Regions from separate parts of the Yersinia aldovae 670-83 genome, predicted to be linked through region 3. Evidence: predicted binding sites of a transcription regulator. Region 3 holds the regulator's gene; each other region holds the start of a gene.

Region 1 (8,096 bases), 2.2 Mb from region 3:
TTAAGTCGCGGTTTATCGCCACAAAGTGGCTGTATCAAACTGGATCGGCAAAATATTCAGCATATCAGAGCTAAAGCCTTAGCCTGCCAGCTATCGCTACTTTCCCAAGGTGCTGGCGTCTCCGAAGCCCTGACGGTCTTCGATTTGGTTTCACGGGGCCGCTATGCCCACCAATCCTTTTTCCGTCAATGGTCTGCCGCAGACGATAATATCGTTCGCGCAGCTATTAAGGCGGTCAACCTGGAGCCATTAGCGCAACAGATGGTCAGTGAATTATCCGGTGGGCAGCGGCAGCGTGCGTGGTTTGCCATGACTTTGGCGCAGCATACTCCAATAATGTTACTGGATGAGCCGACTACCTATCTGGATATCGCCCATCAGATTGAAATACTGGATTTATGTCAACAATTGCATCAGCAGGGCAAAACGCTGGTGCTGGTCTTGCACGACATTAATCAGGCTCTACGCTATGCCACTCACCTTATCATGCTAAAAGAAGGGAAGATTTTTGCCGAAGGATTGCCAGAAGCCATAGTGACTGAAGAAAGTATTGAGGCAGTATTCGGCCTAAGTTGCCGAATTATTACCGACCCTGAATCAGGAAAACACTTAGTTATTCCTCGCTATCGCCCTCGCTAGTCCGGCCCTCAACCAAGAGTTAACGCCCCGGGAAATTGCCTCCGGGGCACAGTAGTATTGATGTCCCTGATAACTAAACGGCAGGTATGCCAAAGGTAACTAATGGATTGATCAAATCGTCGGCAAATTTCAGACTCTGTGCCGGATCGGCTAAATCCAGCATTTGGCGATTATTGGCCAACTGTAACCGATTGAGGCAACAACGCTTAATTTCGGGAGTAAACAGTTCATAACGTGCAAATTGCCCGGCCAGTTCAGGATGCTGCCGTTGATATTCCCAAATGCAGTTCGCCACCGCAGACCAGAAACGCCCTTCTGAATAATTCCCCTGCTGATCGAGGATCGCCGCCAGATAGCGAAATACGCCGTCAAACACATCGGAAAGAATTGTCAGGGTTCTCATATCCACCGGCATATCCACTTTGATCCGCTGCGCCTTTTCCGGTAAATCTGCGGCAGGGTTCATCACCAGAATTTCCTCTGCCAGGTCTTTCATAAAGATATGCTGAGGTGCGGCGTTCTCCAGCACTAGAATGATATTTTCCCCATGGGGCATAAACATCAGATCGTAGGCATACAAACAGTGCAATAGCGGTGATAAATAACATTGTAAATAACGAGCTATCCATTGTTCTGTGGACAATCCTGAGGCAGTAATGAGCTCAGGCAAAAACGCCTTTCCCTGCTGATCCAGATGCAGCAATGCCGCCATAGTCATCACCTGCTGACCCGGCTGAATCAATTGCAGCGGGTTTTCTCGCCATAAGGCTGCGGCCATTTTTTTGTACGGCGTATCCCCGCTCACCGCCTGTTCGTAATAACTGTTGCGGAAACCCACGCTGGCGACTTCACGTAAAATCTTAAAACCGTAGTTGCGCAGCGTCTCATCCTTTTCCACCAGCTCAAACAGCCATTCATTAATGCCCGGAGTAGTAGCCATATAATAAGGTGACAATCCGCGCATAAAGCCCATATTCAGGATAGATAGCGCCATTTTTACGTAATATCGTAGCGGTTCGCTTCGATTGAAAAAAGTCCGAATCGATTGCTGAGCCTGATAGACATCTTTCCCCGCCCCTAAGAACACCAGCATTTGGTTAGCAATATCCGCAGCAAATACCGAAGACACTTTGCTCAGCCACTGCCATGGGTGCACCGGCATCAGCAGATAATCCTGCGGATTGAGATCTTTGGCGATCAACCGTTGCTCAAATTCTGCCAGCGCTTCCTCGCCCAACTCTTGCAGCATCAGTTGCCGATAATCTAGCTGTTCGATGCTGGCAAAATGCGCTTTGCTTTTATGCGCGGCCAGCCAGACCAAATGAACGTCCGAAGCGGCCTCCGGGCTGAACTGCTGGAAATCCTGCCCATTAAAACCAATACGCCCATTATTGGCGACAAAGGAAGGATGACCTTCCATCATTTCCTGCTCTAATAGCTGGAAGCTGGCGTTGACCAGTTCAGACGCACTAATACCCACCCGGCTGTGTTTATACGCACTGCTGTATAAGGTACTGGTAATCTCCTCCAGATAAGTCGGTAACACCGCGTCGCTAATGCCAAGTTCATCTTTGAATTCAATGATAAATAACAGCGAATCCAAATCGACCAGTCGCCCATCAACGGTTTTCTGCAAAGACGAAGGATCCAGTAGCCAGTGATCCAGCGCCAACCGGCGGGCACGGAAAACGTAACGAAGCCGGTTATCTGACGTAACCAGTTGGTAAGGGTGGTAACCCTCACCGTCCTGTCGACTCATCAATGCCTGAGGAGCGAATAAGCGCTCGTGGGAAAACTCGGAAATAGCTTTACACAAGTGCAAACGATTCACTTTTTGCCATAGTGACGGCTGCAAATGCGCCACGGCTAATCCGTGGGGCTGAACGGCAGCGACGGAATCGGCTATCATAATTGACGCTCCAGTTGACGCGCAGACTGAAGCGCAAGTTGATGTTGTTCTCTGGTGCAAAAAGCCAGCCATGCCGTCTTGTGAGGCATTTCTAACCGTTGCTGATAAACAAAACCGGCGAGCCTATTCAGACGATGAATTTTCTCATTTCGTACATCCGGTTCCACCACAATGCGCGCCACCAGTGGATCACTGAAAATAAACGCCATAATGCTTTGAAATACGCGCCAAGTGAAACCTGCCACTTTATTTATCGGTGGAGCGACCAAAATATGCATACCAACATCGTCCGGCTGCGCCGGATAATATTCAGCAATTACATCTTCTTTGGCGAGATAACGTTCCAGCAAAAAGGCAGGTTGCTGATGTTTCATCCCAACAAATACGCTGCCCGGCTTCCGGTCGAGTAATTCCTGATAAAACGCCAGTACCTGTGACTCGCGATGATTTTGCATTCCCCAGTACTGGGCATATTCGCGACTGACCCAATTACTCAGCCAGCTAATATCCTGCATCAAATCTAAAGGTCGCAGTGTGAACCCGCCGCTTTCCACTGGCGTCAGTGGGTTAATTTTCGCCGTTGCCTGCGTCATTGTGTGACTCCCTGTGCTGGCACGCTGAAACGCTGGAAAGCAATGCTTTCTTCAATAGGATAATGTTCAACCCCGGTTATTTCGCGGATCAAACAGGAATTACGGTAGCAGGCCATTCCCAAATCCGGCGTAACAAAACCGTGGGTATGCAGCTCGACGTTTTGCACAAAAATACTGTTGTGGCGATCAATACTGTAATTGCGCTGAACGTCGTATCGGCCTTTATTATCCCAACGGATTAACTGGCTAATACCTTCGATAAACGGCGGCGGCTGATATTGATACCCAGTAGCCAATACCACGCCTTCGGACGCCAAAGTGAACGGCTGATTCTGTTCATGCTGTAATAAAGACAGACTCAGCCCTTTGCCATTACGATTTTCCTCCACCTGTTGTAATTCGCTGTTGGTATACAAATTCACATTTAGGACACCGTCCAAACGCTTGGTGTACAGCAGATCGAAAATATCGTTGACCAACGAGCTATTAATGCCTTTGTACAATTGTTTGTGAGTCAGATTCAGCTCATCGCGCTTTTCTGCCGGGAGGTTATAAAAGTAATCGACGTATTCCGGTGATGTCATTTCCAACGTCAGCTTGGTGTATTCCAGTGGAAAGAAACGGGGGGAACGCGTGAGCCAGTTGAGTTGATAACCAAAGCGATCTATATCACTGAGTAGATCGTAAAAAATCTCCGCCGCACTCTGTCCGCTGCCTAACACAGTAATAGAGGCCTTCTTCTGCAAGGCCACTTTGTTATCCAGATAATTGCCAGAAGTCACCATTTTCGCGGTGAAAGGTCGGCAGCATTCCGGAATACACGGCGATGGCCCAGTCCCTAACACTAATTTTTTACATTGATATTCGTGATAATCGCCGGTGCGCAAGTCCAGACAACGCAGCTTATACAGTGCGGTTTCCTCATCATACTCCAGGGTTTCAACCCGAGTATTGAAACGCAGGTTAGGCAATTGCGCGGCGGCCCATTGGCAATATTGGTTATATTCCTTACGCATCAGAAAGAAATTTTCCCGAATATAGAAGGAATAAATTCTGCCCTGCTGTTTGATGTAATTTAAAAAGCTCAACGGGTGCGTTGGCGACGCTAAAGTTACCAGATCCGACATAAAGGGTGTTTGCAGAGTAGCACTTTCCAGCATCATCCCTGGATGCCAGTCAAAACCTGGATTTTGATCGATGAATAAACTATGAACATCGTTCAGCGGTTGGGTTAAACATGCCAATCCAAGATTAAAAGGACCAATGCCGATGGCAATAAAATCATAAGGTCGCATGGACATAATTATTCCTTGTTTGGCGCGGCGACATGATGCTGACTCGCATAGTTCTGCCCGTGGGTTATAATGGCATCAATAATTTCATTTAAATGCTGAATCCCAGTAGTCGGGTTCAGAAAGGTAAATTTTAAATACTGGTGGCCATTTACTTTGGTTCCGGCAATGACCGAATTTCCCTCTCGGAATAACGCCTTACGAATATAAGCATTGGTGAGATCAGTTTCCGCATCACTGCGGGAATCCAGCGGTATAAAGCGGAATACCAGCGTGCTCAACGTGGGTCGATGCAACAGTTCAAAATATGGGTTCGGCCGCATTAATTGATAAGCGACCTGCGCGGTCTCCATTAATCGGTCGAAAGCCAGGCCCAATTGCTTTGCGCCCATAATACGCAACGTCAGCCACATCTTTAGGGCATCAAATCGCCGCGTGGTCTGGATACTTTTATTCACCAGGTTGGGCGTTCCGTCCTGTAATGCACTTAACGGATTGAGATACTCGGCGTGATAGGTCAAATAGGAAAAATGCTGTTTATCTTTGACAAAGAAGGCGCTACAGCTCACCGGCTGGAAAAAGGATTTATGGTAATCCACGGTCACAGAGTTCGCCATCTCAATACCGGCGAGCAGTTGCCGATGCTGGGAAGAAACCAGCAAGCCACAACCGTAGGCCGCGTCAACATGCAGCCAAAGGCCATATTGCTGAGCTAAAGCTGCAATAGGACGTAAAGGATCTATGCTGCCAAAATCAGTGGTTCCCGTGGTCGCCACCACCGCTAAAGGGATATTTCCCTGCGCCAGACAGCTTTCGATACTTAACACCAAGGCGTGAGTATCCATTATGAATTCACTGTCGTAGGGAATAGGAACCACTGCGTTGTAACCCAAGCCTAATAATGCGGCCGCTTTTTGCGTGCTGAAGTGGCTAACCGCCGATGTGAAAATGCGGAATTTGTGAAAATCGGCTGGGAGTCCCTGTAATTGATTTTTATGGGCGGGATCTCGCTGATGGCAAAAATGATCGCGAGCCAGTAGCATAGCCATTAAATTAGATTGAGTTCCGCCGCTGGTGAAAATCCCATCTCCCTCTTCACCTAACCCTATTTTATCTCGGGTCCAATCCAGCACTTTCTGTTCAATCAGCGTGCCACCTGCGCTCTGATCCCAGGTATCTAAAGAGGAGTTAATCGCACCAATAATGCTTTCCCCCAGCACCGCCGGCAGCACCACAGGGCAATTCAAATGCGCTACATATTTAGGATGATGAAAATAAACAGCATCTTTAATATACAACTGTTGTAATTCATCCAGCGCAGAATCCAGTGAGGTCAGTGGATTATCCAGGTTTATTCCAGAAATATGCGGTGACAATTCATTCGGTAATATCCCGCTAAAGGGTTTATCAACAACCTTTAATATACCCTTAATTCTTTCAGTGATATTATTGATTCCTTCCTGATAATTGTCGGCACTTTGTTTATTTAGGAAATTTCCTAAATAAAGCACTTCACTTATATCATCACTCCCTGATAAAAAAGGGGTTTCAGTATGGGCTACTTCGTACATGATATATCCTTATAATATATATAGATGCGCTCAGATTACTGTTCCATGATATTTTTATTATAAGCAATGATTACTGGATATATAGACGACAACTCTAAGAGAGAGTTAAATAGTCACTACAAAAAACCACCAGCCAGAAGCAAGAGGTTATTTCAGAATAAATAATGCCTTTATAGCGTTATTTCTAGCGGACAATCATGACAATTACCCACACCCGGTAGCTTATTACGCTGGCAACAGCTACGGCGCTGCAGGGTGCCATTACGTAGTATAACTGTGCGATAAAGCGGATTTTCGCGGCCATCAGGCAGGATCATAGTCATAAAAAGACCTTGAATAACAGCCTGATAAACATCTTCTTTCATGCGTTTTTTAAACTCACCCAGATACCAGTACATCAGGTATCCGATATTATTCCACAGTAATCGCCCGTTTATACCTTGATAGGACTCAATTTTATTAGCTATTGGAATAACATGGTTGTTAATCAGTGCATAATAACGTTCTAGTAAATTTTCCGCGCCCTGATCTTTCCATTTTAGCTGATAGTAAATAATATCTGGCCTGCCGCTATCATGAAATGCTACTTTAAAGTTTCGACAGTCGGAGTCAATTTCCTGCGGATATTCCATTAATAACAACATCATTGGAGGAATAACCAGGCCGAAATACCATTGTGTCCAGAGCGAATAAAGTGCCTTCTGATTCGGTTTTATATTATTACTGCCGTAATACTCATTTTGATAAATTTCCATCAGTGACGGAAAATTATCATCATTTGACCAATGATTGAAACTCATACTTTTGGAAGGGATATTATAGGAATCCACTTTAAACGTTACAGAAAAATGAGCGAAGGTTTGCTCAAAGAGCTGTGCTATATCCGCTCTTACCCTTACAGGTGAAGGTGTAATTAAATTATCTGTATTTGACACCTTCTACCTCCAACCTAATAGATGTTGAATGCATTATTATACATAATGGTAATGATTATCAATACAATTCTCATTTGAAATGAAATGCCGTTTATAGGTAGTGCATCCAATTAGTTGGATTTGACGTATAATATAGGCCTTTGAGGGGTTGTGTCGCCTTAAGGCGTCGTCAGGTAACATGCTGTTTTTTTCTGATGTTACCTGACCATGTCTCTAATAAGAAAAGCCTTCCGTCGCCTGCATTATCCCGTCAATGTTATCGCACAGTGTGTTCGCTGGTATCTGGCTTACGCCCTGAGCCTGCGCAATCTCGAAGAGATGATGGCTGAACGCGGTATTGCCGTTGACCATTCCACGTTACACCGCTGGGTTATCCGCTTGGTACCTTTGCTGGATAAGGCTTTCCGTCGGCATAAACGCAGCGTGGGACGTCGGCAATGCATGGATGAGACCTACATCAAAATCAAAGGCCAGTGGAAATATCTGTACCGCGCGGTGGGTACTTCAGGCCAAACCATCGACTTTTTGCTGACCGCAAAACGAGATACTACAGCGGCATTACGCTTCTTTCGCAAAGCCATTCGACACCACGGCAAACCTGAAGTGGTCACTATCGATAAAAATGGTGCTGTAGTCCCTCCTGAATTTAGTCTTACAGCTTAATGGCGTTCTCTGGTTAAAATACAACCAGCGGAGGCTCATCATGAAGAAAGCGCGTTTCACTGAAACTCAAATCCTACGAGCTCTGAAAGAAGTTGAAGGGGATCGGCATGTGAGGGATGGCTGCCGCGAAAACAGTGTGTCCGAAGCCAGCTATTACAACTGGAAATCCAAATACGGCGGCATGACATCCTCTGATATCAAACGAATGAAAGAGCGGGAAGAGGAAAATCGTCGGTTAAAGCAGATGTATGCCTCTCTAAGCTTAGACCATGAAATTCTTAAGGATGTTGTAGCAAAAAAACTTTAACGGTGCCTGAAAAACGTGAGCTGGTGCGTTATGTTATGACGGAACATCAGACCAGCGAACGGCGCGGGATATGCCTGTAGTCCTGAAGGTGTTCCCGCATTTTCAGGGCATTGCAATTACAGCGGTTATTACCATCAATAATTTCAAAGTACTATTTTTGTGGCTGATGGAAACCACAATTATTCTG
Region 2 (8,096 bases), 2.1 Mb from region 3:
ATCCCTTAATCTTCGTTAAAGGTTATTCGTGACTATTTTTGCATTTAGCAATTATTCTTAACAAGCGGTTATTTGTTTTTGTTGTAGTATTGTTTATTACTTTTCATTATTAGCCCTTACGTTCAATGTATGCTTAATTAACTTTAAAAATATTAAATTCATTCTTTAGGTTCACATTCTTCTGTTTTTATTCATTGTTTTTTATATTTATGTGTTTGTCTTGTTAAATATGATATTTACTTTATTGCAAATAGTGGGCAATAAACAACAGGTTAGCAGTGCAGAGTTTATCAACTTACATTATAGATATTCTGTTAATCGATATGCTTTGAGAACGAGTGACGGTCTGTGTTCCAGGTAAGTACTGAGTTAACCGTAAGATTCTTAATCGCTAAAGGGGATGGCTTGGGGGGATATATTGTATAACGCTGGGTTTATTTGCTCAGCAGCCCAATATGCCCTGGTGCAAAAATGTAGGGGATAGGGGCATTTCGTTTGAGTTATCACGGTATGCTACTGCTTGGCGTGAGTGAGGCGGCGGTACATTGGGTTAACTTAACCTTGGGTACATTAAGAAATTATGAGATTCTAATAAGAAAGCCCTCAATCAAGTCAGTCAGGAAAACAGGCCAGAGTGATGTTGCTGAGGTTTACCGTTGCTAAGCCTCTTTTTTATGCAGCAACATATATCCCGCTGGGCTAACTAATATTGAAAGTAGCGACACGCTGGACATCCCGCCGATCATCGGCGCAGCAATACGTTGGTAACCCTTAAAAGTGCGAACATCTGCTGTATCGTTCAGCTTTATACTGCGGTTTGGCCAGATGTCGCTATAAACGCTGGCATGTTTTTACCTGAATAAAAAATAGTGTTAAATGACCAGCTAACGAGTATAGGGCCATCTCTCTGTTTTTAGAGTGGTTTCGTGGGGTTGCGCAGGAGTCAATAAGGGTTAGTTCGCTGAGTTTACTTGATTAATTTTAAAGGTAAGTCTTGAAACAAGCCGAATTGAGGCGAGAATTTACTTTTCTTTAATTTATCATTTGCACGTTACTGGGTTAAAACCCGCGCCAGCCCAATAAACTGGCGCGGTAGTGATATTAAACCACAGGGTACTTACCAGGAGTAGCTGACTGTGGCGGTAGCGACACGGCCACTGCCGTAGAAGCAAGCCGCTGTCTGGGCGCAACTGGCAACATATTCCTTGCTGAATAGGTTGTTGACGTTAACCTGTAAGCTGGTGCCTTGCAGTGAAGGCAATGCCTGGCCGAGTTCATAGCGCATCATCCAGTCATACAGCGTAACCGCCGGGACTTTAAAACTGTTCTTCGCATCCCCCCAACTGGTACCGATATAACGGACACCAATACCGGTGGATAAGCCATCGACCACACCTTTATCAAAGGTATACATACCCCACAGCGAAGCCGAATGGTTTGGTGTCCGCGCGGGCATTTTACCCCGTTCAGTTGCTGTTTTGGTTTCGCGTACTTTACCAATAGTGTAGGTATAAGCGGCAATCAGGTTGATATTATCGTTAATCTCACTGTTTAATTGGCTTTCGATACCCTGAGATTGTATTTCCCCGATTGGCACGTTATAGGCCAGAATCTGATCATATTGGCTGATATTTTTCTGGCGCAAATCATACAGCGCAGTGGTCAGCAAGGTGCTGCTTCCCGGCGGCTGATATTTGATGCCGATCTCCACCTGACGGGCCGTTACTGGGTCCAGTGCGCCGGTTCCGGGTGCGCCTTTGGCCGTGCTTGGCTCAAATGAGGTGCTATAGCTGACATAAGGCGAGATGCCAGAATCAAAAGCATACAATATGCCACCGCGCCCTGTGAAAGCGTGATCGTCTTGTTGATCCTGCATGGCGTTTTTGCGGCTCAGGGTTTTCAACTGTGACCAGTCGTAACGGCCGGATAACAGGAGGTTCCACCTATCCAGTTCGATCTGATCTTGTAAATAGACACCCACCTGATCAAGTTTGGTCAGATCATTACTGTTAAGTGATAAATCACTTTCCCGAATGTTCAGGCCATAAACCGGTGACACCCAATCCAGATTATATTTATTTTGCACGGTACCCATATAGAACTGACTGTCGATACGGCTGCGTTTGTAATCCAACCCGGTCAGCACGGTATGGTTCAGTTGACCGGTCCAGAAATCGGCTTGTAGCTGATTATCAACGGCGAATTCAGCCGTTGTTTGGCGCTCGATTTGTGGGCGGCGGGTCATGGTACGGTTATCAGCCAGTAAATTCATAAACACCAGATAGCTATAATCTTGTTTGTTGTAGCTGTAGCGCAGGTTCTGGCGGAATTTAAAGGTGTCATTGATGTAATGCTCGAGCGCATAACCGACCGAGGTCTGCTCGCGCTCTGAGTGGTCAAATGACGGATCACTGACGTTAAAATCGTATGGAATATAACCATAAGCAGTACCAAATACGGTACCGGTGGCCGGCAGAAAATTACGTGAACCTGCTTGCGGTTCTTTCTGGTAGCTGGTCAGTAAGGTGAACGTGGTGTCTTCATTGGGAATAAAGGTCAATGCCGGTGCAATAGCAAAACGTTCCTGTTTGAAGCTATTAACGGCGTCATCTTGTGTTCTGCCTAGTCCGTTCAGGCGATAAAGGACTTTACCTTCATCATCCAGCACGCCACCAAAATCAAAAGCAGCAGCTGCCAGGCTATTGTTACCGGCACTTACCTGCACCTTATGAATGCTTTCTGCTGTTGGGCGTTTACTGATCATATTGATCAGGCCGCCGGGATTTACCTGCCCATATAATACCGACGCTGGACCACGAACTACTTCAACCCGCTCCAACAACCAAGGGTCAATTTGGCCGCCGCGCCGCGCCCCGCCCAGAGAATTATAGCTTAGGCCATCAAGAAAACGGGGGGCATAGCCAAAGCCACGAATGATCACTTCATCATTCATATTGGAGCCGCCGCGATACTCCGGTACCACGCCTGCGGTATAGCGCAGCGCTTGTGCCACCGAGGTTGCGGCTTGATCTTGTATTTGCTGGCGGGTGATGACTGAAATTGATTGTGGCGTTCGAATCAGTGGCGTATCTGTTTTGCTGCCAGTGGAACTGTTTTTGGCGACGAAGCCTTCATCTTGCTGCCCGTTATCAGGCTTCGCGACAACGACTAATTTGTCTTCTTTCGCCGCATGAGTCTCTTTAGCTGTGGTGGCAGCAGAGGCAGGCAGTACCGGTATTAATATCAGTGTGGAGGTCAATAATAAGGTCTTTGAGGCTGTGGTGCGGAATGGCAATTTCCTTGGCAAGGTATTGCCAGAAATATCAAACATGATTTATCCCTACCTGAGAACACAGTAATGAAAAATATCGGAACTTGATAAAGGCAAGTTCTTGATGCCACCCGGACTTAGTGTTTGCCACGGTATGGCTTATTGAACTATTTGTACGTTAATTGTTTGTGCGCGAAACATGTTATTGCAAACAGTAATACTTCTCAATACTATTCGCTTTCGTGTATTAATTTTAAATACATGGAGTTTTTGTATCGGGCTGCCATCAGTGATAAACAGGCTGTTATGGTCAGTCGTTCGTTGGCCTGAGTGATAAAATGAAGGGGCTGAAGTGACAGTTGCGAGTGAATATCCAGATAGCCGGCGTTTGTTACAAGACCCATCGGCGGGCCATGAACAATGGTGGCAGCAAATAGCACAATGGGGAACACCGCTAATGGAGCCAATGGGTACTGGCAAAGTAAAGCTGACATTTCTATGGCGCGACCGGCAGGGCAAAGCGCGTGACTCGGTTTATAGTCGAGTCTATATCGATGTCAACGGTGTAACGGACCATCACAGTATTAACCCTGAATCACTCCAGCGATTGGGCCAGAGTGATATCTGGTATTGGCAGACTGAGGTGGAATCTGATTTTCGCGGCAGCTACAGCTTTATTCCCGCGACAGCCGAAAACTGCTTACGGCTGCGGCCGGGTAGCCCACAAGAGCAGTATCTGGCTCAACGCAATTGGTGGATCTCGCTGATGGGGCTGGCAGAAAGCGATCCGTTGAATCACACGGCAGCTCATCATAGTTATCGCGGGATGCCGCTCTCTGCCATTCATTTAGCTGATGCTTTGCCTCAACCCGCCTGGCAGTCTGCCGACAGCGGCCAACCTCTGCCAACTGATCCCCGGCGGCTGCAACTCATTCGCTGGAATAGCCTGTTATTGGGTAATAGTCGCAATGTATGGATTTATCACACTGCGGGTACGGAGGATTTAGCTAATCGCCCGCTGGTTATTCTGTTGGATGGTCAGTATTGGGCGCAACATCAGCCGGTATTTGGTGTATTGGATAACGAAACTGCCGCCGGTAAGTTGCCCGCCAGCGTATATGTCTTAATAGATATTATTGACCAATCGCATCGCTCGGAGGAACTGCCCTGCAATCAAGATTTCTGGCAAGCACTGCAAACCGAGCTATTAGTTCAAGTATCTGATTTTCAGCCATTTACGGATCAGGCATCGCGCACGGTAGTGGCAGGGCAGAGTTTCGGTGGCCTGGCTTCCTTATATGCCGGGTTACACTGGCCGCAGCGATTTGGCTGCGTGCTGAGTCAGTCCGGATCATTCTGGTGGCCGGATGTTGATAATTTCAAGGCATTGACGGCAGGCACTGCCGAACGTCAGGGGTGGCTGACTGAACAGGTTTATCAGGGATTGGGCGCTGCGCATCCGTTGCATATCTTTATGGAGGCAGGCCGCCGAGAAGATGTAATTTATCAAGTGAATCAGGCGATGAGTCAGGCGCTACGTCACTCTGACCACCGACTTCATTACCGGGTTTATGCCGGTGGACATGATTCACTGTGCTGGCGGGGTGGATTGATTGATGGATTAGCGTGTTTGTTGGGGTGATAGATTGCTGGGAGCGGGTTATAAACCAAAACCCTGCTCCGATTTTGTTTGATCTGAAATTAAAACCGCCCCTTTGGGATCACCAACGGCGTATGCGAAACCGGATCGTCAATAATTAAACAGGGCATTCCAAACACCTGTTCCACCAGATCAGCGGTGATCACCTCTCTGGGGTGGCCTTGTGTCACTATCTTGCCATCGCGCATGGCGATGATATGAGTGGCATAACGGCAGGCATGATTAAGGTCATGTAGCACTGCCACCAGAGTATGATTATGTTGCTGATTAAGATTGCTGAATAACTCAAGTAAATCAATTTGATGGGCGATATCCAGGTAGGTCGTAGGTTCATCCAGCAGCAGCAACGGTGTCTGCTGCGCCAGCACCATTGCTATCCACACCCGCTGGCGCTGTCCACCTGATAATGCATCGACGGATCTGTTGGCCAGTTCACTGATTCCAGTGGCTTGCATTGCATGGTTCACCGCCAGTTTATCGGCTTGGGTCCATTGCTGTAATAACTTTTGGTGAGGGTAGCGGCCACGGGCAACCAGATCCAACACACTGATGCCATCCGGCGCTTGGGAGCTTTGCGGCAATAGGCCCAAGTTGCGTGCTACTTCACGGGTGTCATAGCGGGTAATGTTTTTGCCATCTAAAATTACCTGACCGGCCAGCGGTTTCATCAAACGACTTAGCGCGCGCAGCAGGGTCGATTTACCGCAGGCGTTAGGGCCGACAATCACCGTAAACTCACCATCGGGGATTGTAACACTCAGATTCTTGCTGATTATCTTGCCGTCATAGCCTAAGGTCAGCGCATCGGCTCGCAGGCGAGGCGAGTGTGTGGCGGCGGAGTTAACAATACTCATGAACGACCAGATTCCCGGATTAAAAGCCAGATAAGATACAGCCCGCCGATACTGATCGTGACCACTCCGACGGGTAACTGATTTGGTGAGAAAAGATGTTGTGCGCCAAGATCCGCTACGGTTAACAGCAATGCGCCCATCAGTGCGGAAGCTGTGAGTGTGACTGACGAGGTTCCGGTTAGCCGCCGTGCGATTTGTGGTGCTGCCAGTGCAATAAAGGATATTGGCCCAGCCGCTGCCGTCACTGCTGCGATTAGAATCACACCAACGGCCATCAGGCTCAGGCGTGTTTTCTCCACCGGAACACCCAAAGCACCGGCGGCATCATCGCCCATTTCCAACAATGGCATACGACGGCTGAGCAGTAGGGCAACCAGCGTCGCAATCATAATAAAAATCAGCGAGGGTATAGCCTTAGCCCAGGTCATGCCATTTAGCGAACCTGCACCCCAAGCGGCAGCTGTCATCGCGGCCTCCAGAGAGGCGGTGATGGTCAGCCAGGTATTGAATGCGGTTAGCATAGCACCTATCGCAATACCGACAATAATCAGTCTAAACCCTTGAATCCCCTGACGATAAGCGAGCAGATAAACGGCGATGGCTGCCAGCAATCCTCCTCCCAGGGCGCTACTGGCAATCTCAAAATAGCTGCCATTAAATAAAATGATCGCCACCAGAGCACCGGTATAAGCACCGGCATTGAAGCCGATAATATCTGGGCTACCCAGTGGGTTACGTACCAACGACTGAAATATTGCGCCACTGACTCCCAGTGCGGCACCAAATAGCAATGCTATCACTGCACGGGGGAGCCGCCATTGATTGACGATAATATTCGCCGCACCGTTCACTTGGCCAAACAATGCCGCGAGCACCTGCTGAGGGGATAGTGTCAGAGTACCAATCATTAATGCCAGCAGCGCACCTGATAAACAGGCAAGCAGGAGTAATCCACTGACAATCAGGCTGCGTGGCTGGATGCGCAAATTTATCGCGCCATTTGACCGACCCAATAGCCATGCGGTGGCCGCCGCTGGTTTCATAATGCACTCATCCTTTTGTGACTTCGAACTAACCAGATCAGTAGCGGCGCACCGATAAACGCGGTGACGATAGAAACGCGTAACTCACCCGGCACCAGAAAACGGCCAATAATGTCAGATACCAGTAATAAAATAGGTGTCAAAACCAGGGTGAAGGGCAATATCCAACATTGGTTCGGGCCGACAATCCAGCGAGCAATATGGGGAACCATCAGGCCAACAAAAGCGATAGGGCCAACCGCAGCGGTAGCGGCACCGCACAGTAGGGTTATAGTGATAACCGACCAGAATTGAGTGCGCCCAATACGGGCACCAATAGCTGCCGCTAAATCATCACCCATATGCATGGCATTGAGTGACCGAGCGAGTAACAGAGCGATCAGGCAGCCGATAAGGATAGCCGGTGCTACAGCCAACACCACGGACATATTTCTGATATCCAGTGAACCCGCTTGCCAGAAACGCATACTGTCGTAGATCTGTGGATGAGTTAGCGATATCCCTGAGGAGATCCCCATCAACACCGCGCCGATGGCGACACCGGAGAGGGTCAGGCGTAAAGGGTTTACCCGGCCACCGCCCAGTGAACCGACCCAATACACCACTAAGGTCGTGACCATTGCGCCGATAAAAGCAGAGAGCATATAACCATAAATGGCATTAACGCCGAAAACGAGGATACCGATAACCACAGCAAAGCTGGCTCCAGCATTGACACCCAGAATACCGGGGTCGGCCAGCGGGTTGCGGGTCAATGCCTGAATCACGGCACCCGATAACCCCAATGCCGCCCCCGCGAGTACACCAATCAGTGTACGGGGCAGGCGTGATTCCAGAATTAAAATGCTGTCTGCATTGCTGTGTTCACCCAGCAAGCTCTGCCAAACCACTGAAAAGGGAATCGCTTTGGCACCGAGTACCAGGCTGGCAGCCATAACAAATAACAGTACTACCACGCTGAGTAACAGTAAAAAACCACGCCTGCGCACTGTTTGAGCACCTGAAATGATTGCTGATGACGGCGATTTTATTGACGATGGATTTGAGGCGTAAGTTGCTGGCATCGTAACTCTTTTTTAATCAATACGTGTTTTTAGTGAACGCGTTTTAGTAAATGATTATCATTATTAATCCAAAGCATATTAGCACGAATTATGACGAGAATGCATCGGTAAAAATCTACCCTTATCGGAGCTAGATCATTGTTTTTATTACCAGATTGACTCTCGCTTTAACCTAAGCAGGGGGCTGGCCTGGTTTTAAGCTAT
Region 3 (8,096 bases):
CTAACGATAGCTCCTTTACCGGCAGACTTTCATCTGACGAATTTCCCCTGGCACCGCAAATTGCAACCATTCGGCTACACAACGGTTATCGGCAACGGCGTTGTAAGGTTGAGTGACTCGCGAAAATTTAATATCGCATAAACTTGATATCAGCCTGATGCTGTTTTCTGGCATTATGTTGCCCTATCGAAATGTGCTATATTATTGGGCATAACGCTCAAAAATCAGCATAACTATTTGAATTTAAAAGGTATTAAGTTATATGGCAACTGTAGGCATTTTCTTTGGCAGCGATACTGGCAATACTGAAAACATTGCCAAGATGATCCAAAAGCAACTGGGCAAAGAGGTTGCTGAGGTTCATGACATTGCCAAAAGCAGTAAAGAAGATTTAGAAGGCTTCGATATTCTGCTGATCGGTATTCCAACCTGGTATTACGGTGAAGCGCAGTGTGACTGGGATGATTTCTTCCCAACCCTGGAAGAGATCGATTTCAACGGCAAGCTGGTAGCATTGTTCGGTTGCGGTGATCAGGAAGATTACGCCGAGTATTTCTGTGATGCGATGGGGACAGTGCGCGATATCATCGAACCGCGTGGTGCTGCTATCGTCGGTCACTGGCCAACCGCAGGCTACCATTTTGAAGCCTCTAAAGGCCTGGCTGATGACGACCACTTTATTGGTCTGGCAATCGATGAAGACCGTCAGCCAGAGTTGACCAATGAACGTGTTCACGCTTGGGTAAAACAGATCAGTGAAGAACTGAATTTGGCCGAGATCGTCGGTTAATTTGGTATATCGGAAACGCTGTGATGGTATCTTTTATATACAATCAGGCGTTTCCGCCCTCTTTTAAGCACGCTTGCTTCGCGTAAAATAATCTCTTTCGCCCTGAATAGCCCACCAAACATGTGTGGCTATGTCTGCCGGGTAAATTTGCTCTGTTAAGCGGCCCACAAATCCGCACCATCATCGGTGTAAAATGAAAATAAACGGCTACAAATTTGTAACTTTATTTGTAGCCACTGTACACTTGAATGATGTGTTATCCCCATTCCTCAACACACTGCATGATTAATCTTACAAAGTGTGCAATTATAACTTTGTTAACAACCACGGTTTTCATTTGGGGCTAGCAGTTCTATAATGAGACGCAATTGAGAATATTGCGCCACGGATGTCATAGGCTGAACAGCCTTAATTTGAATCGATAGTAATAGGACTGAATCCGCATGACTGACAACAACAAAGCCTTAAAAAACGCAGGCCTTAAAGTAACACTGCCCCGGCTCAAAATTCTGGAAGTGTTGCAAAACCCAGCGTGCCATCACGTCAGCGCGGAAGATCTTTATAAAAAGCTGATCGATATCGGAGAAGAGATTGGTTTGGCAACGGTTTACCGTGTGCTGAATCAGTTTGATGATGCCGGTATTGTTACCCGCCATAACTTCGAAGGCGGCAAATCAGTCTTTGAGCTGACGCAACAACATCACCATGATCACCTTATCTGTCTGGATTGCGGCAAAGTGATCGAATTTAGCAATGAATCGATTGAATCGCTGCAACGTGAAATTGCTAAACAACACGGTATCAAACTGACCAATCACAGTCTGTATCTGTACGGCCACTGTGAATCCGGTGATTGCCGTGAAAATGAGTCAGCTCACGACAAAAGATAATGCTGTTTTATCGCGTTAACTTATAAAGATTTTTAAGCACTGCTGAAATATATAACCCGCAATATGGCCGCCTTTCCCGCATGTAACCCGAGATTAGCTCGGTGGGGAGTCAGGTGGTCATTCTTATTTATACCCTTCTCCCTTAGTTACTCTCATTCATCCTATGAACCAGCGCAAGTGCTGTTCAAAATAGTTTATAACCAATTTGTTATTCGCTGGCGGCCTACCTGCAATGACTTTGGGTATAGACCTTGCGACCTGCATAAATTTAACGCAAAAAAAACCCCGGACTCGCCGGGGGAAAGCTATCAACTCAACTTCATTTAATCGACAATTCGTTGAGCTACAAATAAATCAAACAGGAGGTACATCAGACACAGCACTTATAAAGCATCAAACTTTAACCGGTTCAACGCGGCTACTGCGTTTGCCATCCGGGCTGGTCGAGCGGATCAACACCTCACCACTGACCTTAGGCTGCGCGTTGACATCATACTTCTGCCACTGCTTACCACCATCAGTTGAATACTCGATAATCAAGCCAGGCAGAGAGATATTGGCTTCCAACAGCCCGGTAACAATCCGCGCTCCCGGAACCGGCAAGCGATATGACACACCCGCTTTATCCAGTTTTGCCAGTTCGCGCTGGCCCATGATATTGGCAAAACGCTGCCAGTCACTGTCCAATGCTTTAGTATCCACCCAGTGCGTTTCGCCACCTTTATACTCGCGACCCGCTTGATAAGTCTGCTCCCATGATGCGCGATGCCAGGCACGCTCAGCCAATGGCAACACCCGTGGGAAGATCATGTATTCCATCTGCTCATCAGTACGGACGGTTTCATTCCATGACTGACCAGAGATACCCTGTACACCCGGCCACGCTTTATCGCTCTTCGCGCTAAAGTGATTGCCGTCGCGATCCACGGAGGTTTCAGCGTTTTGCGGCATGTTATTGGGAGCGAAACTAAAGACCTTAGCCTCATCAGTGAAGCGCGTTGCCCAGTAGTAGCCGCGTTCATTCGGATTAACTTCATATGGCATATCGAAATAGACATAATCCGGATTGGAAGCTACAACTTCATAGCCTTTATTGGCCCAATCATTGATAGAATCAGCCCCACCCCAGTAGAGGGTATCCCAGAAGTTGACGCCAACACGTTTGGTCGCAAACGCTTTGGCATCTTTCGCGTCTTTCAAACCATCCTGCCAGGCTTGCATCTTCTCGATACCGTGAGCATTGACCATCTTGCTGACTTCAATAGCGAAGTAGCTGGAAAGGTGCTCAACATCCTGAATCTTGCCTTGCTTGACCATGTCCTGACAGACCTGAGACTTGGCCCACGGCTTATCTTCAATACTCTTATCGATAATGCCCTTACCTGGTTCGATTGGGCCACTTTTGTCCTGGAACCCCGCCCCCAGACGAATGTTTTTCGCTTCATCACCGCCAAAGTGCCAGGTAGTCAGCGGCATTCCCGCGTCTTTATGCATCTGAGCCATTTCGCCAATCACTTTATCGACAAAGCGTTTGGACGAGTCCAGACATGGATTCAGATAGCTTTTGCGCTCATAGAACTGCACCGAGGTAGTATTAGAGTCATCCGTCGGGTCAACCAAGCGGAATTCGTTGGCTTCTTTTTCCTTACCCTGCTTCATCAGATTGTTGTAGCGCGCTTCCATCGAAACCACCGCTGCACGGGCATGTGCTGGCATATCAATCTCAGGAATGACATCAATCTGGCGCGCCTTAGCGTATTGCAAGATCTCAATATAATCGTCACGGGTAAAATGACCACTGCCCAGATTATTGCTATCCGGGCCAGAACCCAGTTGTGGCAACAGACAGGCATTTTCGGTCAAGTCATGGCAACGCTTACCACCGACATCCGTCAGTTCCGGCAAGCCTGGGATTTCAATACGCCAGCCTTCATCATCACTCAGATGGAAGTGGAATTTGTTCAGCTTATAAGCTGCCATCTGATCAAGCAGGCGCAGCACTGCATCTTTGGTTTTGAAGTTACGGCCCACATCGAGGAAAACACCACGGTATTCAAAGCGTGGCGCATCTTTCGCCTCAAGAGTAGCAATGTTCTTAGTACCGTCAGTTGGGACCAGCGAGAGAATTGATTGCAGACCATAGAATACGCCGGTTGGATCAAAACCAATCACCTGCGTGCCTTGCTCGCCAATATTCAGCTCATAAGCACCAGAAACAGCTAAATCACCTTTAAAAACGGTAGGTTGAACCCCTGTTTTTATTGGGTAACCCGCCGCGTTCATCTTCAGCCCGAGTAACTCAAAGCGCTGCTGTACCGCCTTGGCAGCCGGTTTTGGTAACGCGCTCAGATCCAGTGCCACACCGTTACTCAAATCGATATCTTGTTGATAAACCTTAACGTCCATTGGCGTCGGGATAATTTGCCCACGCAAGTTAGCCGCCGATAACGTTTTTACCGTTTCATTTTTGAGGAAACGTGATTCTGGCGTCATCAGCACGTTATTGTCGTCTTTGGTGCGCTTCCACTGCGAGTCAGTAAACGGTGTCAGATATTCACTAATATCTTCAGTATCGGTATTTTTCAGGATTTTTGGCTTGGCATCGCCAGAAGTAGCGTACCAGCGAGGCATAAAATCAGTGTCAAACAACTGCCAGTACTCACCGGTGATGGGGATTTCAACGGCCTGATTGGCAGGGAAACCCGTAAATTTGGCCGTGGGTTCAATCTTATGCAGGTCACCGGTTAGGTGAGTAATTTTAAACTGGCTGTTATCTACCGTCAGGATTTGGCGGATGCTGTGGAAGTAAATAGCCCAATCCTGGCCTTTGATTTCATCTCCCGTATTGGTCAGAGTAATAACTAACTTATTACAAGATGCCCAATCAGCCCCCAGCTTGGCACAATCCACACCATTTTCAGCAGCGCGGTTATCTAACAGTTTATAGTTAACGTTTAATGCACTGAGCTGGTCAACAGTCTGCTGATGGGTGGCATCCGCTTGTGCATACCCCATCAAACCAAAAGTCGCGGTTATCGCCGCCAATGCATTCAATCTAAATTTATTCATCACTAACCTCGTCCGTAATGGTTATTGGCTATTGCCCTAATTACTTATAGTTTAATTACTGAGACTCGTACTGCTGGCGGCTGAGTTATTGCTGCGAATTTCCTGCCACAGCTTGCCACATTGCTCGTTATAAGCCTGGCCATTGCCAGTATGAGCCGCATCAATGCAACGTTGGTAATCCAATACCCGTACCGTTTCTTTGTCAGTAAAGGCTTGATGTGCTTTTTCTTGTTTCAAGACATTCAGCACCGCTTTGCAAGGGATCAGCCTTTCCGGTTGACCTTCGCTGGCTGTCATACAGGCGCTGTAGGCTTGCTTGAGTTTGCTATCTTCCGACTGAACAGGCTGTTGTGGTGCACAGGCACTTAATCCCAACACCGCAGCAATAATAAAAAGCGTTTTCTTCATGGCAGGCACTCCATAATCCCCAGCATCACTGCCAGGGTGGGTTTATCAGGATCAGAAGATGGTAAATGGCGCAATCACGATGAATTTAACGTCTTTTTCATCCTGGAATACGTTACCGAAACCACCGCCATAGCTTGGGATATTGGTGTGGTTGTCGTACATGGTATAGTGCAGTTTGAACAGCGTGCCTTTCGCACGGCCTTCTTGCAGGGTGTAGAGGACGTCAAAGTTCCATGCGGATTCTTTCAAACGGGTATTCTGGTCAAACTTCGGATTGGTGCTTGGTTTCGCATCCCAGCCATAAGCATAAGAGGTTCCAACCGCCCACCCTGCCAGATTCCAGTTTTTCAAGTCATACATCACGCCACCGAACAGCGCTTTTTCGCCGTTGGCGTTAAAATCAGAACGGGAATCCCACCAAACATCCAGGCGACCATTAGATGAAGCATAGCCCGGAGTCATACGTTGCAGGAAGTAGCCTTGATTACCGTCGGCTTTAGCCCAGGTTCCTTCCAGACGCAGGTCGAATGGCCCGGTGGTGTAACCCAGTGTCAGTGCCTGCAACCATGCCAAACCGTCATAAACATCATTGATATTACTGGCACCGCCATCCACTTTATCTTTAGCACCGTAGAATTGGTAAGAAGTCCGCAGATCATTGCCCGCAACCGGGAAAGCATAAGAGGCTTTCGCAAAGTATTGGTCCATATAATCTTTAGCCTGACCGAATGCCGCTTCCATCACCAGTTTGTTTTTGAAGTCGTATTTAGCACCGATTGAGTGCAAGTAACTGACACCGGTCAAACCATCAGCCTGACGGAAGTTGTACATGTTCTGATACCACGGTGCTTTATATTCATCAGTCCACATGTAAGACATGGACAGTGCGCCCGCCGTATCAAAATCAAATTTCGCGCCGCCTTCCGCACCACGATAGGTCCCTGGCATAAAGCTCCAGTGCGGAGCCAGCAACGTCTGGCCGGTCGGTTGGATATAACCCCCACGCGCCCAAAAATCGCCTAACTTAAATTTGGCAGCCGCTTTATAAACACTGACACCGCTCTTATCGCCAGTCCACTTTTCGTCCCAACGGGTTTTGGCATCACTGAAACCAATTTCGTTCGGAGCAGCAGGGCCACTGTTGCTCATTTCAACCGCGCCAAATGCAGCCAGATCGATACCAAAGATGTCTGCCGCATAACCCGACGAGAAGTCCAGATTGGCGTTAAATGTGGAGTGATGTAGGTTGGCAACGTATTTACCATACTCAGCACTTCCCGGCGTTAAATCCTTACGGTCACGCTGACGCTGCCAATAGTAAATACCGCCGGTCAGCGACGAATCATCAATAAAACCTTCAGCCTTGGCTTCTGGGGCTGCCATGAACCCCGTTCCTAACAATGCGCCCGCAACGGCGAGCGCTAATGTTTTACGTTTTACATCGTGCGTAACCATAAGAAAAAAATCCTCTTTGACATCACATTTAAAGTGCGCCCTCTGTGTCCACCACAGCTCACAGGTGCCGCCTCAAAAAAAACCTAAATAGGTAAAATTTCTTGCCCGGAAGAAATTTCCGTTAGCAATTAGTTTTCAAAAAAACAATTTTCGACAAAACAATTTTCAATAAAACAAACTCGTGCTGATGTGTTGCTGTAATACAGACTATTTTTCGCGACGCGAATTATCAATCAAAAATAGAGCTAACTTTTCAAAGTATGACAATGAGCACATAATTGTGAAAAAATATTACCAAGTTCACAAAAGCTTAAAAAACAATGTATAGCATCCTTTTTTTGGCGAAAATAGTCTCTCATTGACATAATTGAATGGTTTCAGCCCGCACAATAAAATGTGATTTTTTTATTAAGATGAAGGTTTTTTATTCAGTTAATTTGCAAAGCGAATGTTTAAGAAAGACTTACAGTGAGTCACCTGGCGGGGAAGAAAGAGGTTAATAGGCCGTGATTGACCATGAGGTAATGCCGAGAGTAATGGAAAAGGAAATACCCATTAGAGTTTAGTAAAATAAACGATTTCACGTTTTTAGGGGGTAAAAAAGGCGTGGACTAAGCCACGCCTTTTAGGGTTATTTGATACGTTAAAGCTTAGTTTGCCGCTTTAGCCGCCCAGGTGTCACGCAAGCCTACAGTGCGGTTAAACACTAAAGCATCTGGGCGTGAATAGTGGCTGTCAGCGCAGAAATAACCTTCACGTTCAAACTGGTAGGTTTTTTCCGGATTCGCATTTGCCAGGCTCGGCTCAACAAAGCCCTGACGAATAACTAAAGATTCCGGATTAATCGTCGATAAGAAGTCATCCGCTGCCGCCGGGTTTGGCACACTAAACAGGCGATCATATAAACGAATTTCCGCAGGCAGTGCGTGAGCCACTGAAACCCAGTGAATAACGCCTTTCACTTTACGGCCATCGGCGGGATCTTTGTTGAGTGTTTCTGCATCAAAGCTGCAATAAAGTGTCGTAACATTACCTTCTGCATCTTTTTCGACACGTTCGGCTTTGATGACATAAGCATTACGCAAACGCACTTCTTTGCCCAATACCAGACGCTTATATTGCTTATTAGCTTCTTCGCGGAAATCAGCACGATCGATATAAATTTCACTATCAAACGGCACCTGACGGGTACCCATATCTGGGTTATTTGGGTGATTTGGCATGGTGAGCCACTCTTCCCCAGCAACCCGGTTTTCGATAACCACTTTGATAGGGTCAAGCACCGCCATCGCCCGCGGCGCATTTTCGTTTAAATCGTCACGGATACAAGATTCCAGCGACATCATTTCAACGTTGTTATCCTGCTTGGTCACACCGATACGACGGCAGAATTCACGGATAGAGCCAGCGGTGTAGCCACGGCGACGCAAGCCAGAGATAGTCGGCATACGTGGGTCATCCCAGCCCTCTACCACCTTCTCGGT

The links. Region 3 encodes Fur, which represses iron uptake genes when iron is present. Its sites were predicted from a motif close to ATAATAATGAGAACNACTATCAA; they were not measured.
Positions count from the first base shown of each region.
Region 1: the regulator Fur is predicted to act here: its motif matches at 6,991-7,013, upstream of fhuF (siderophore-iron reductase FhuF).
Region 2: the regulator Fur is predicted to act here: its motif matches at 3,483-3,505, upstream of fes (enterochelin esterase).

Region 1 covers NZ_CP009781.1:1,932,679-1,940,774, forward strand. The annotation lists gene AT01_RS08905 (ABC transporter ATP-binding protein) at 1-639, shown strand, start outside; gene AT01_RS08910 (IucA/IucC family protein) at 713-2,548, opposite strand; gene AT01_RS08915 (GNAT family N-acetyltransferase) at 2,545-3,141, opposite strand; gene AT01_RS08920 (lysine N(6)-hydroxylase/L-ornithine N(5)-oxygenase family protein) at 3,138-4,436, opposite strand; gene AT01_RS08925 (pyridoxal phosphate-dependent decarboxylase family protein) at 4,445-6,004, opposite strand; gene fhuF (siderophore-iron reductase FhuF) at 6,175-6,939, opposite strand; partial or broken gene AT01_RS08935 (IS6 family transposase) at 7,147-7,569, shown strand; partial or broken gene AT01_RS08940 (transposase) at 7,643-7,977, shown strand.
Region 2 covers NZ_CP009781.1:2,058,218-2,066,313, reverse strand. The annotation lists gene AT01_RS09420 (TonB-dependent siderophore receptor) at 1,118-3,331, opposite strand; gene fes (enterochelin esterase) at 3,624-4,913, shown strand; gene AT01_RS09410 (ABC transporter ATP-binding protein) at 4,973-5,785, opposite strand; gene fepG (iron-enterobactin ABC transporter permease) at 5,782-6,828, opposite strand; gene fepD (Fe(3+)-siderophore ABC transporter permease) at 6,825-7,892, opposite strand.
Region 3 covers NZ_CP009781.1:4,128,363-4,136,458, reverse strand. The annotation lists gene fldA (flavodoxin FldA) at 263-790, shown strand; gene fur (ferric iron uptake transcriptional regulator) at 1,234-1,680, shown strand; gene AT01_RS18585 (beta-N-acetylhexosaminidase) at 2,074-4,749, opposite strand; gene chiQ (ChiQ/YbfN family lipoprotein) at 4,801-5,157, opposite strand; gene chiP (chitoporin ChiP) at 5,209-6,612, opposite strand; gene glnS (glutamine--tRNA ligase) at 7,263-8,096, opposite strand, start outside.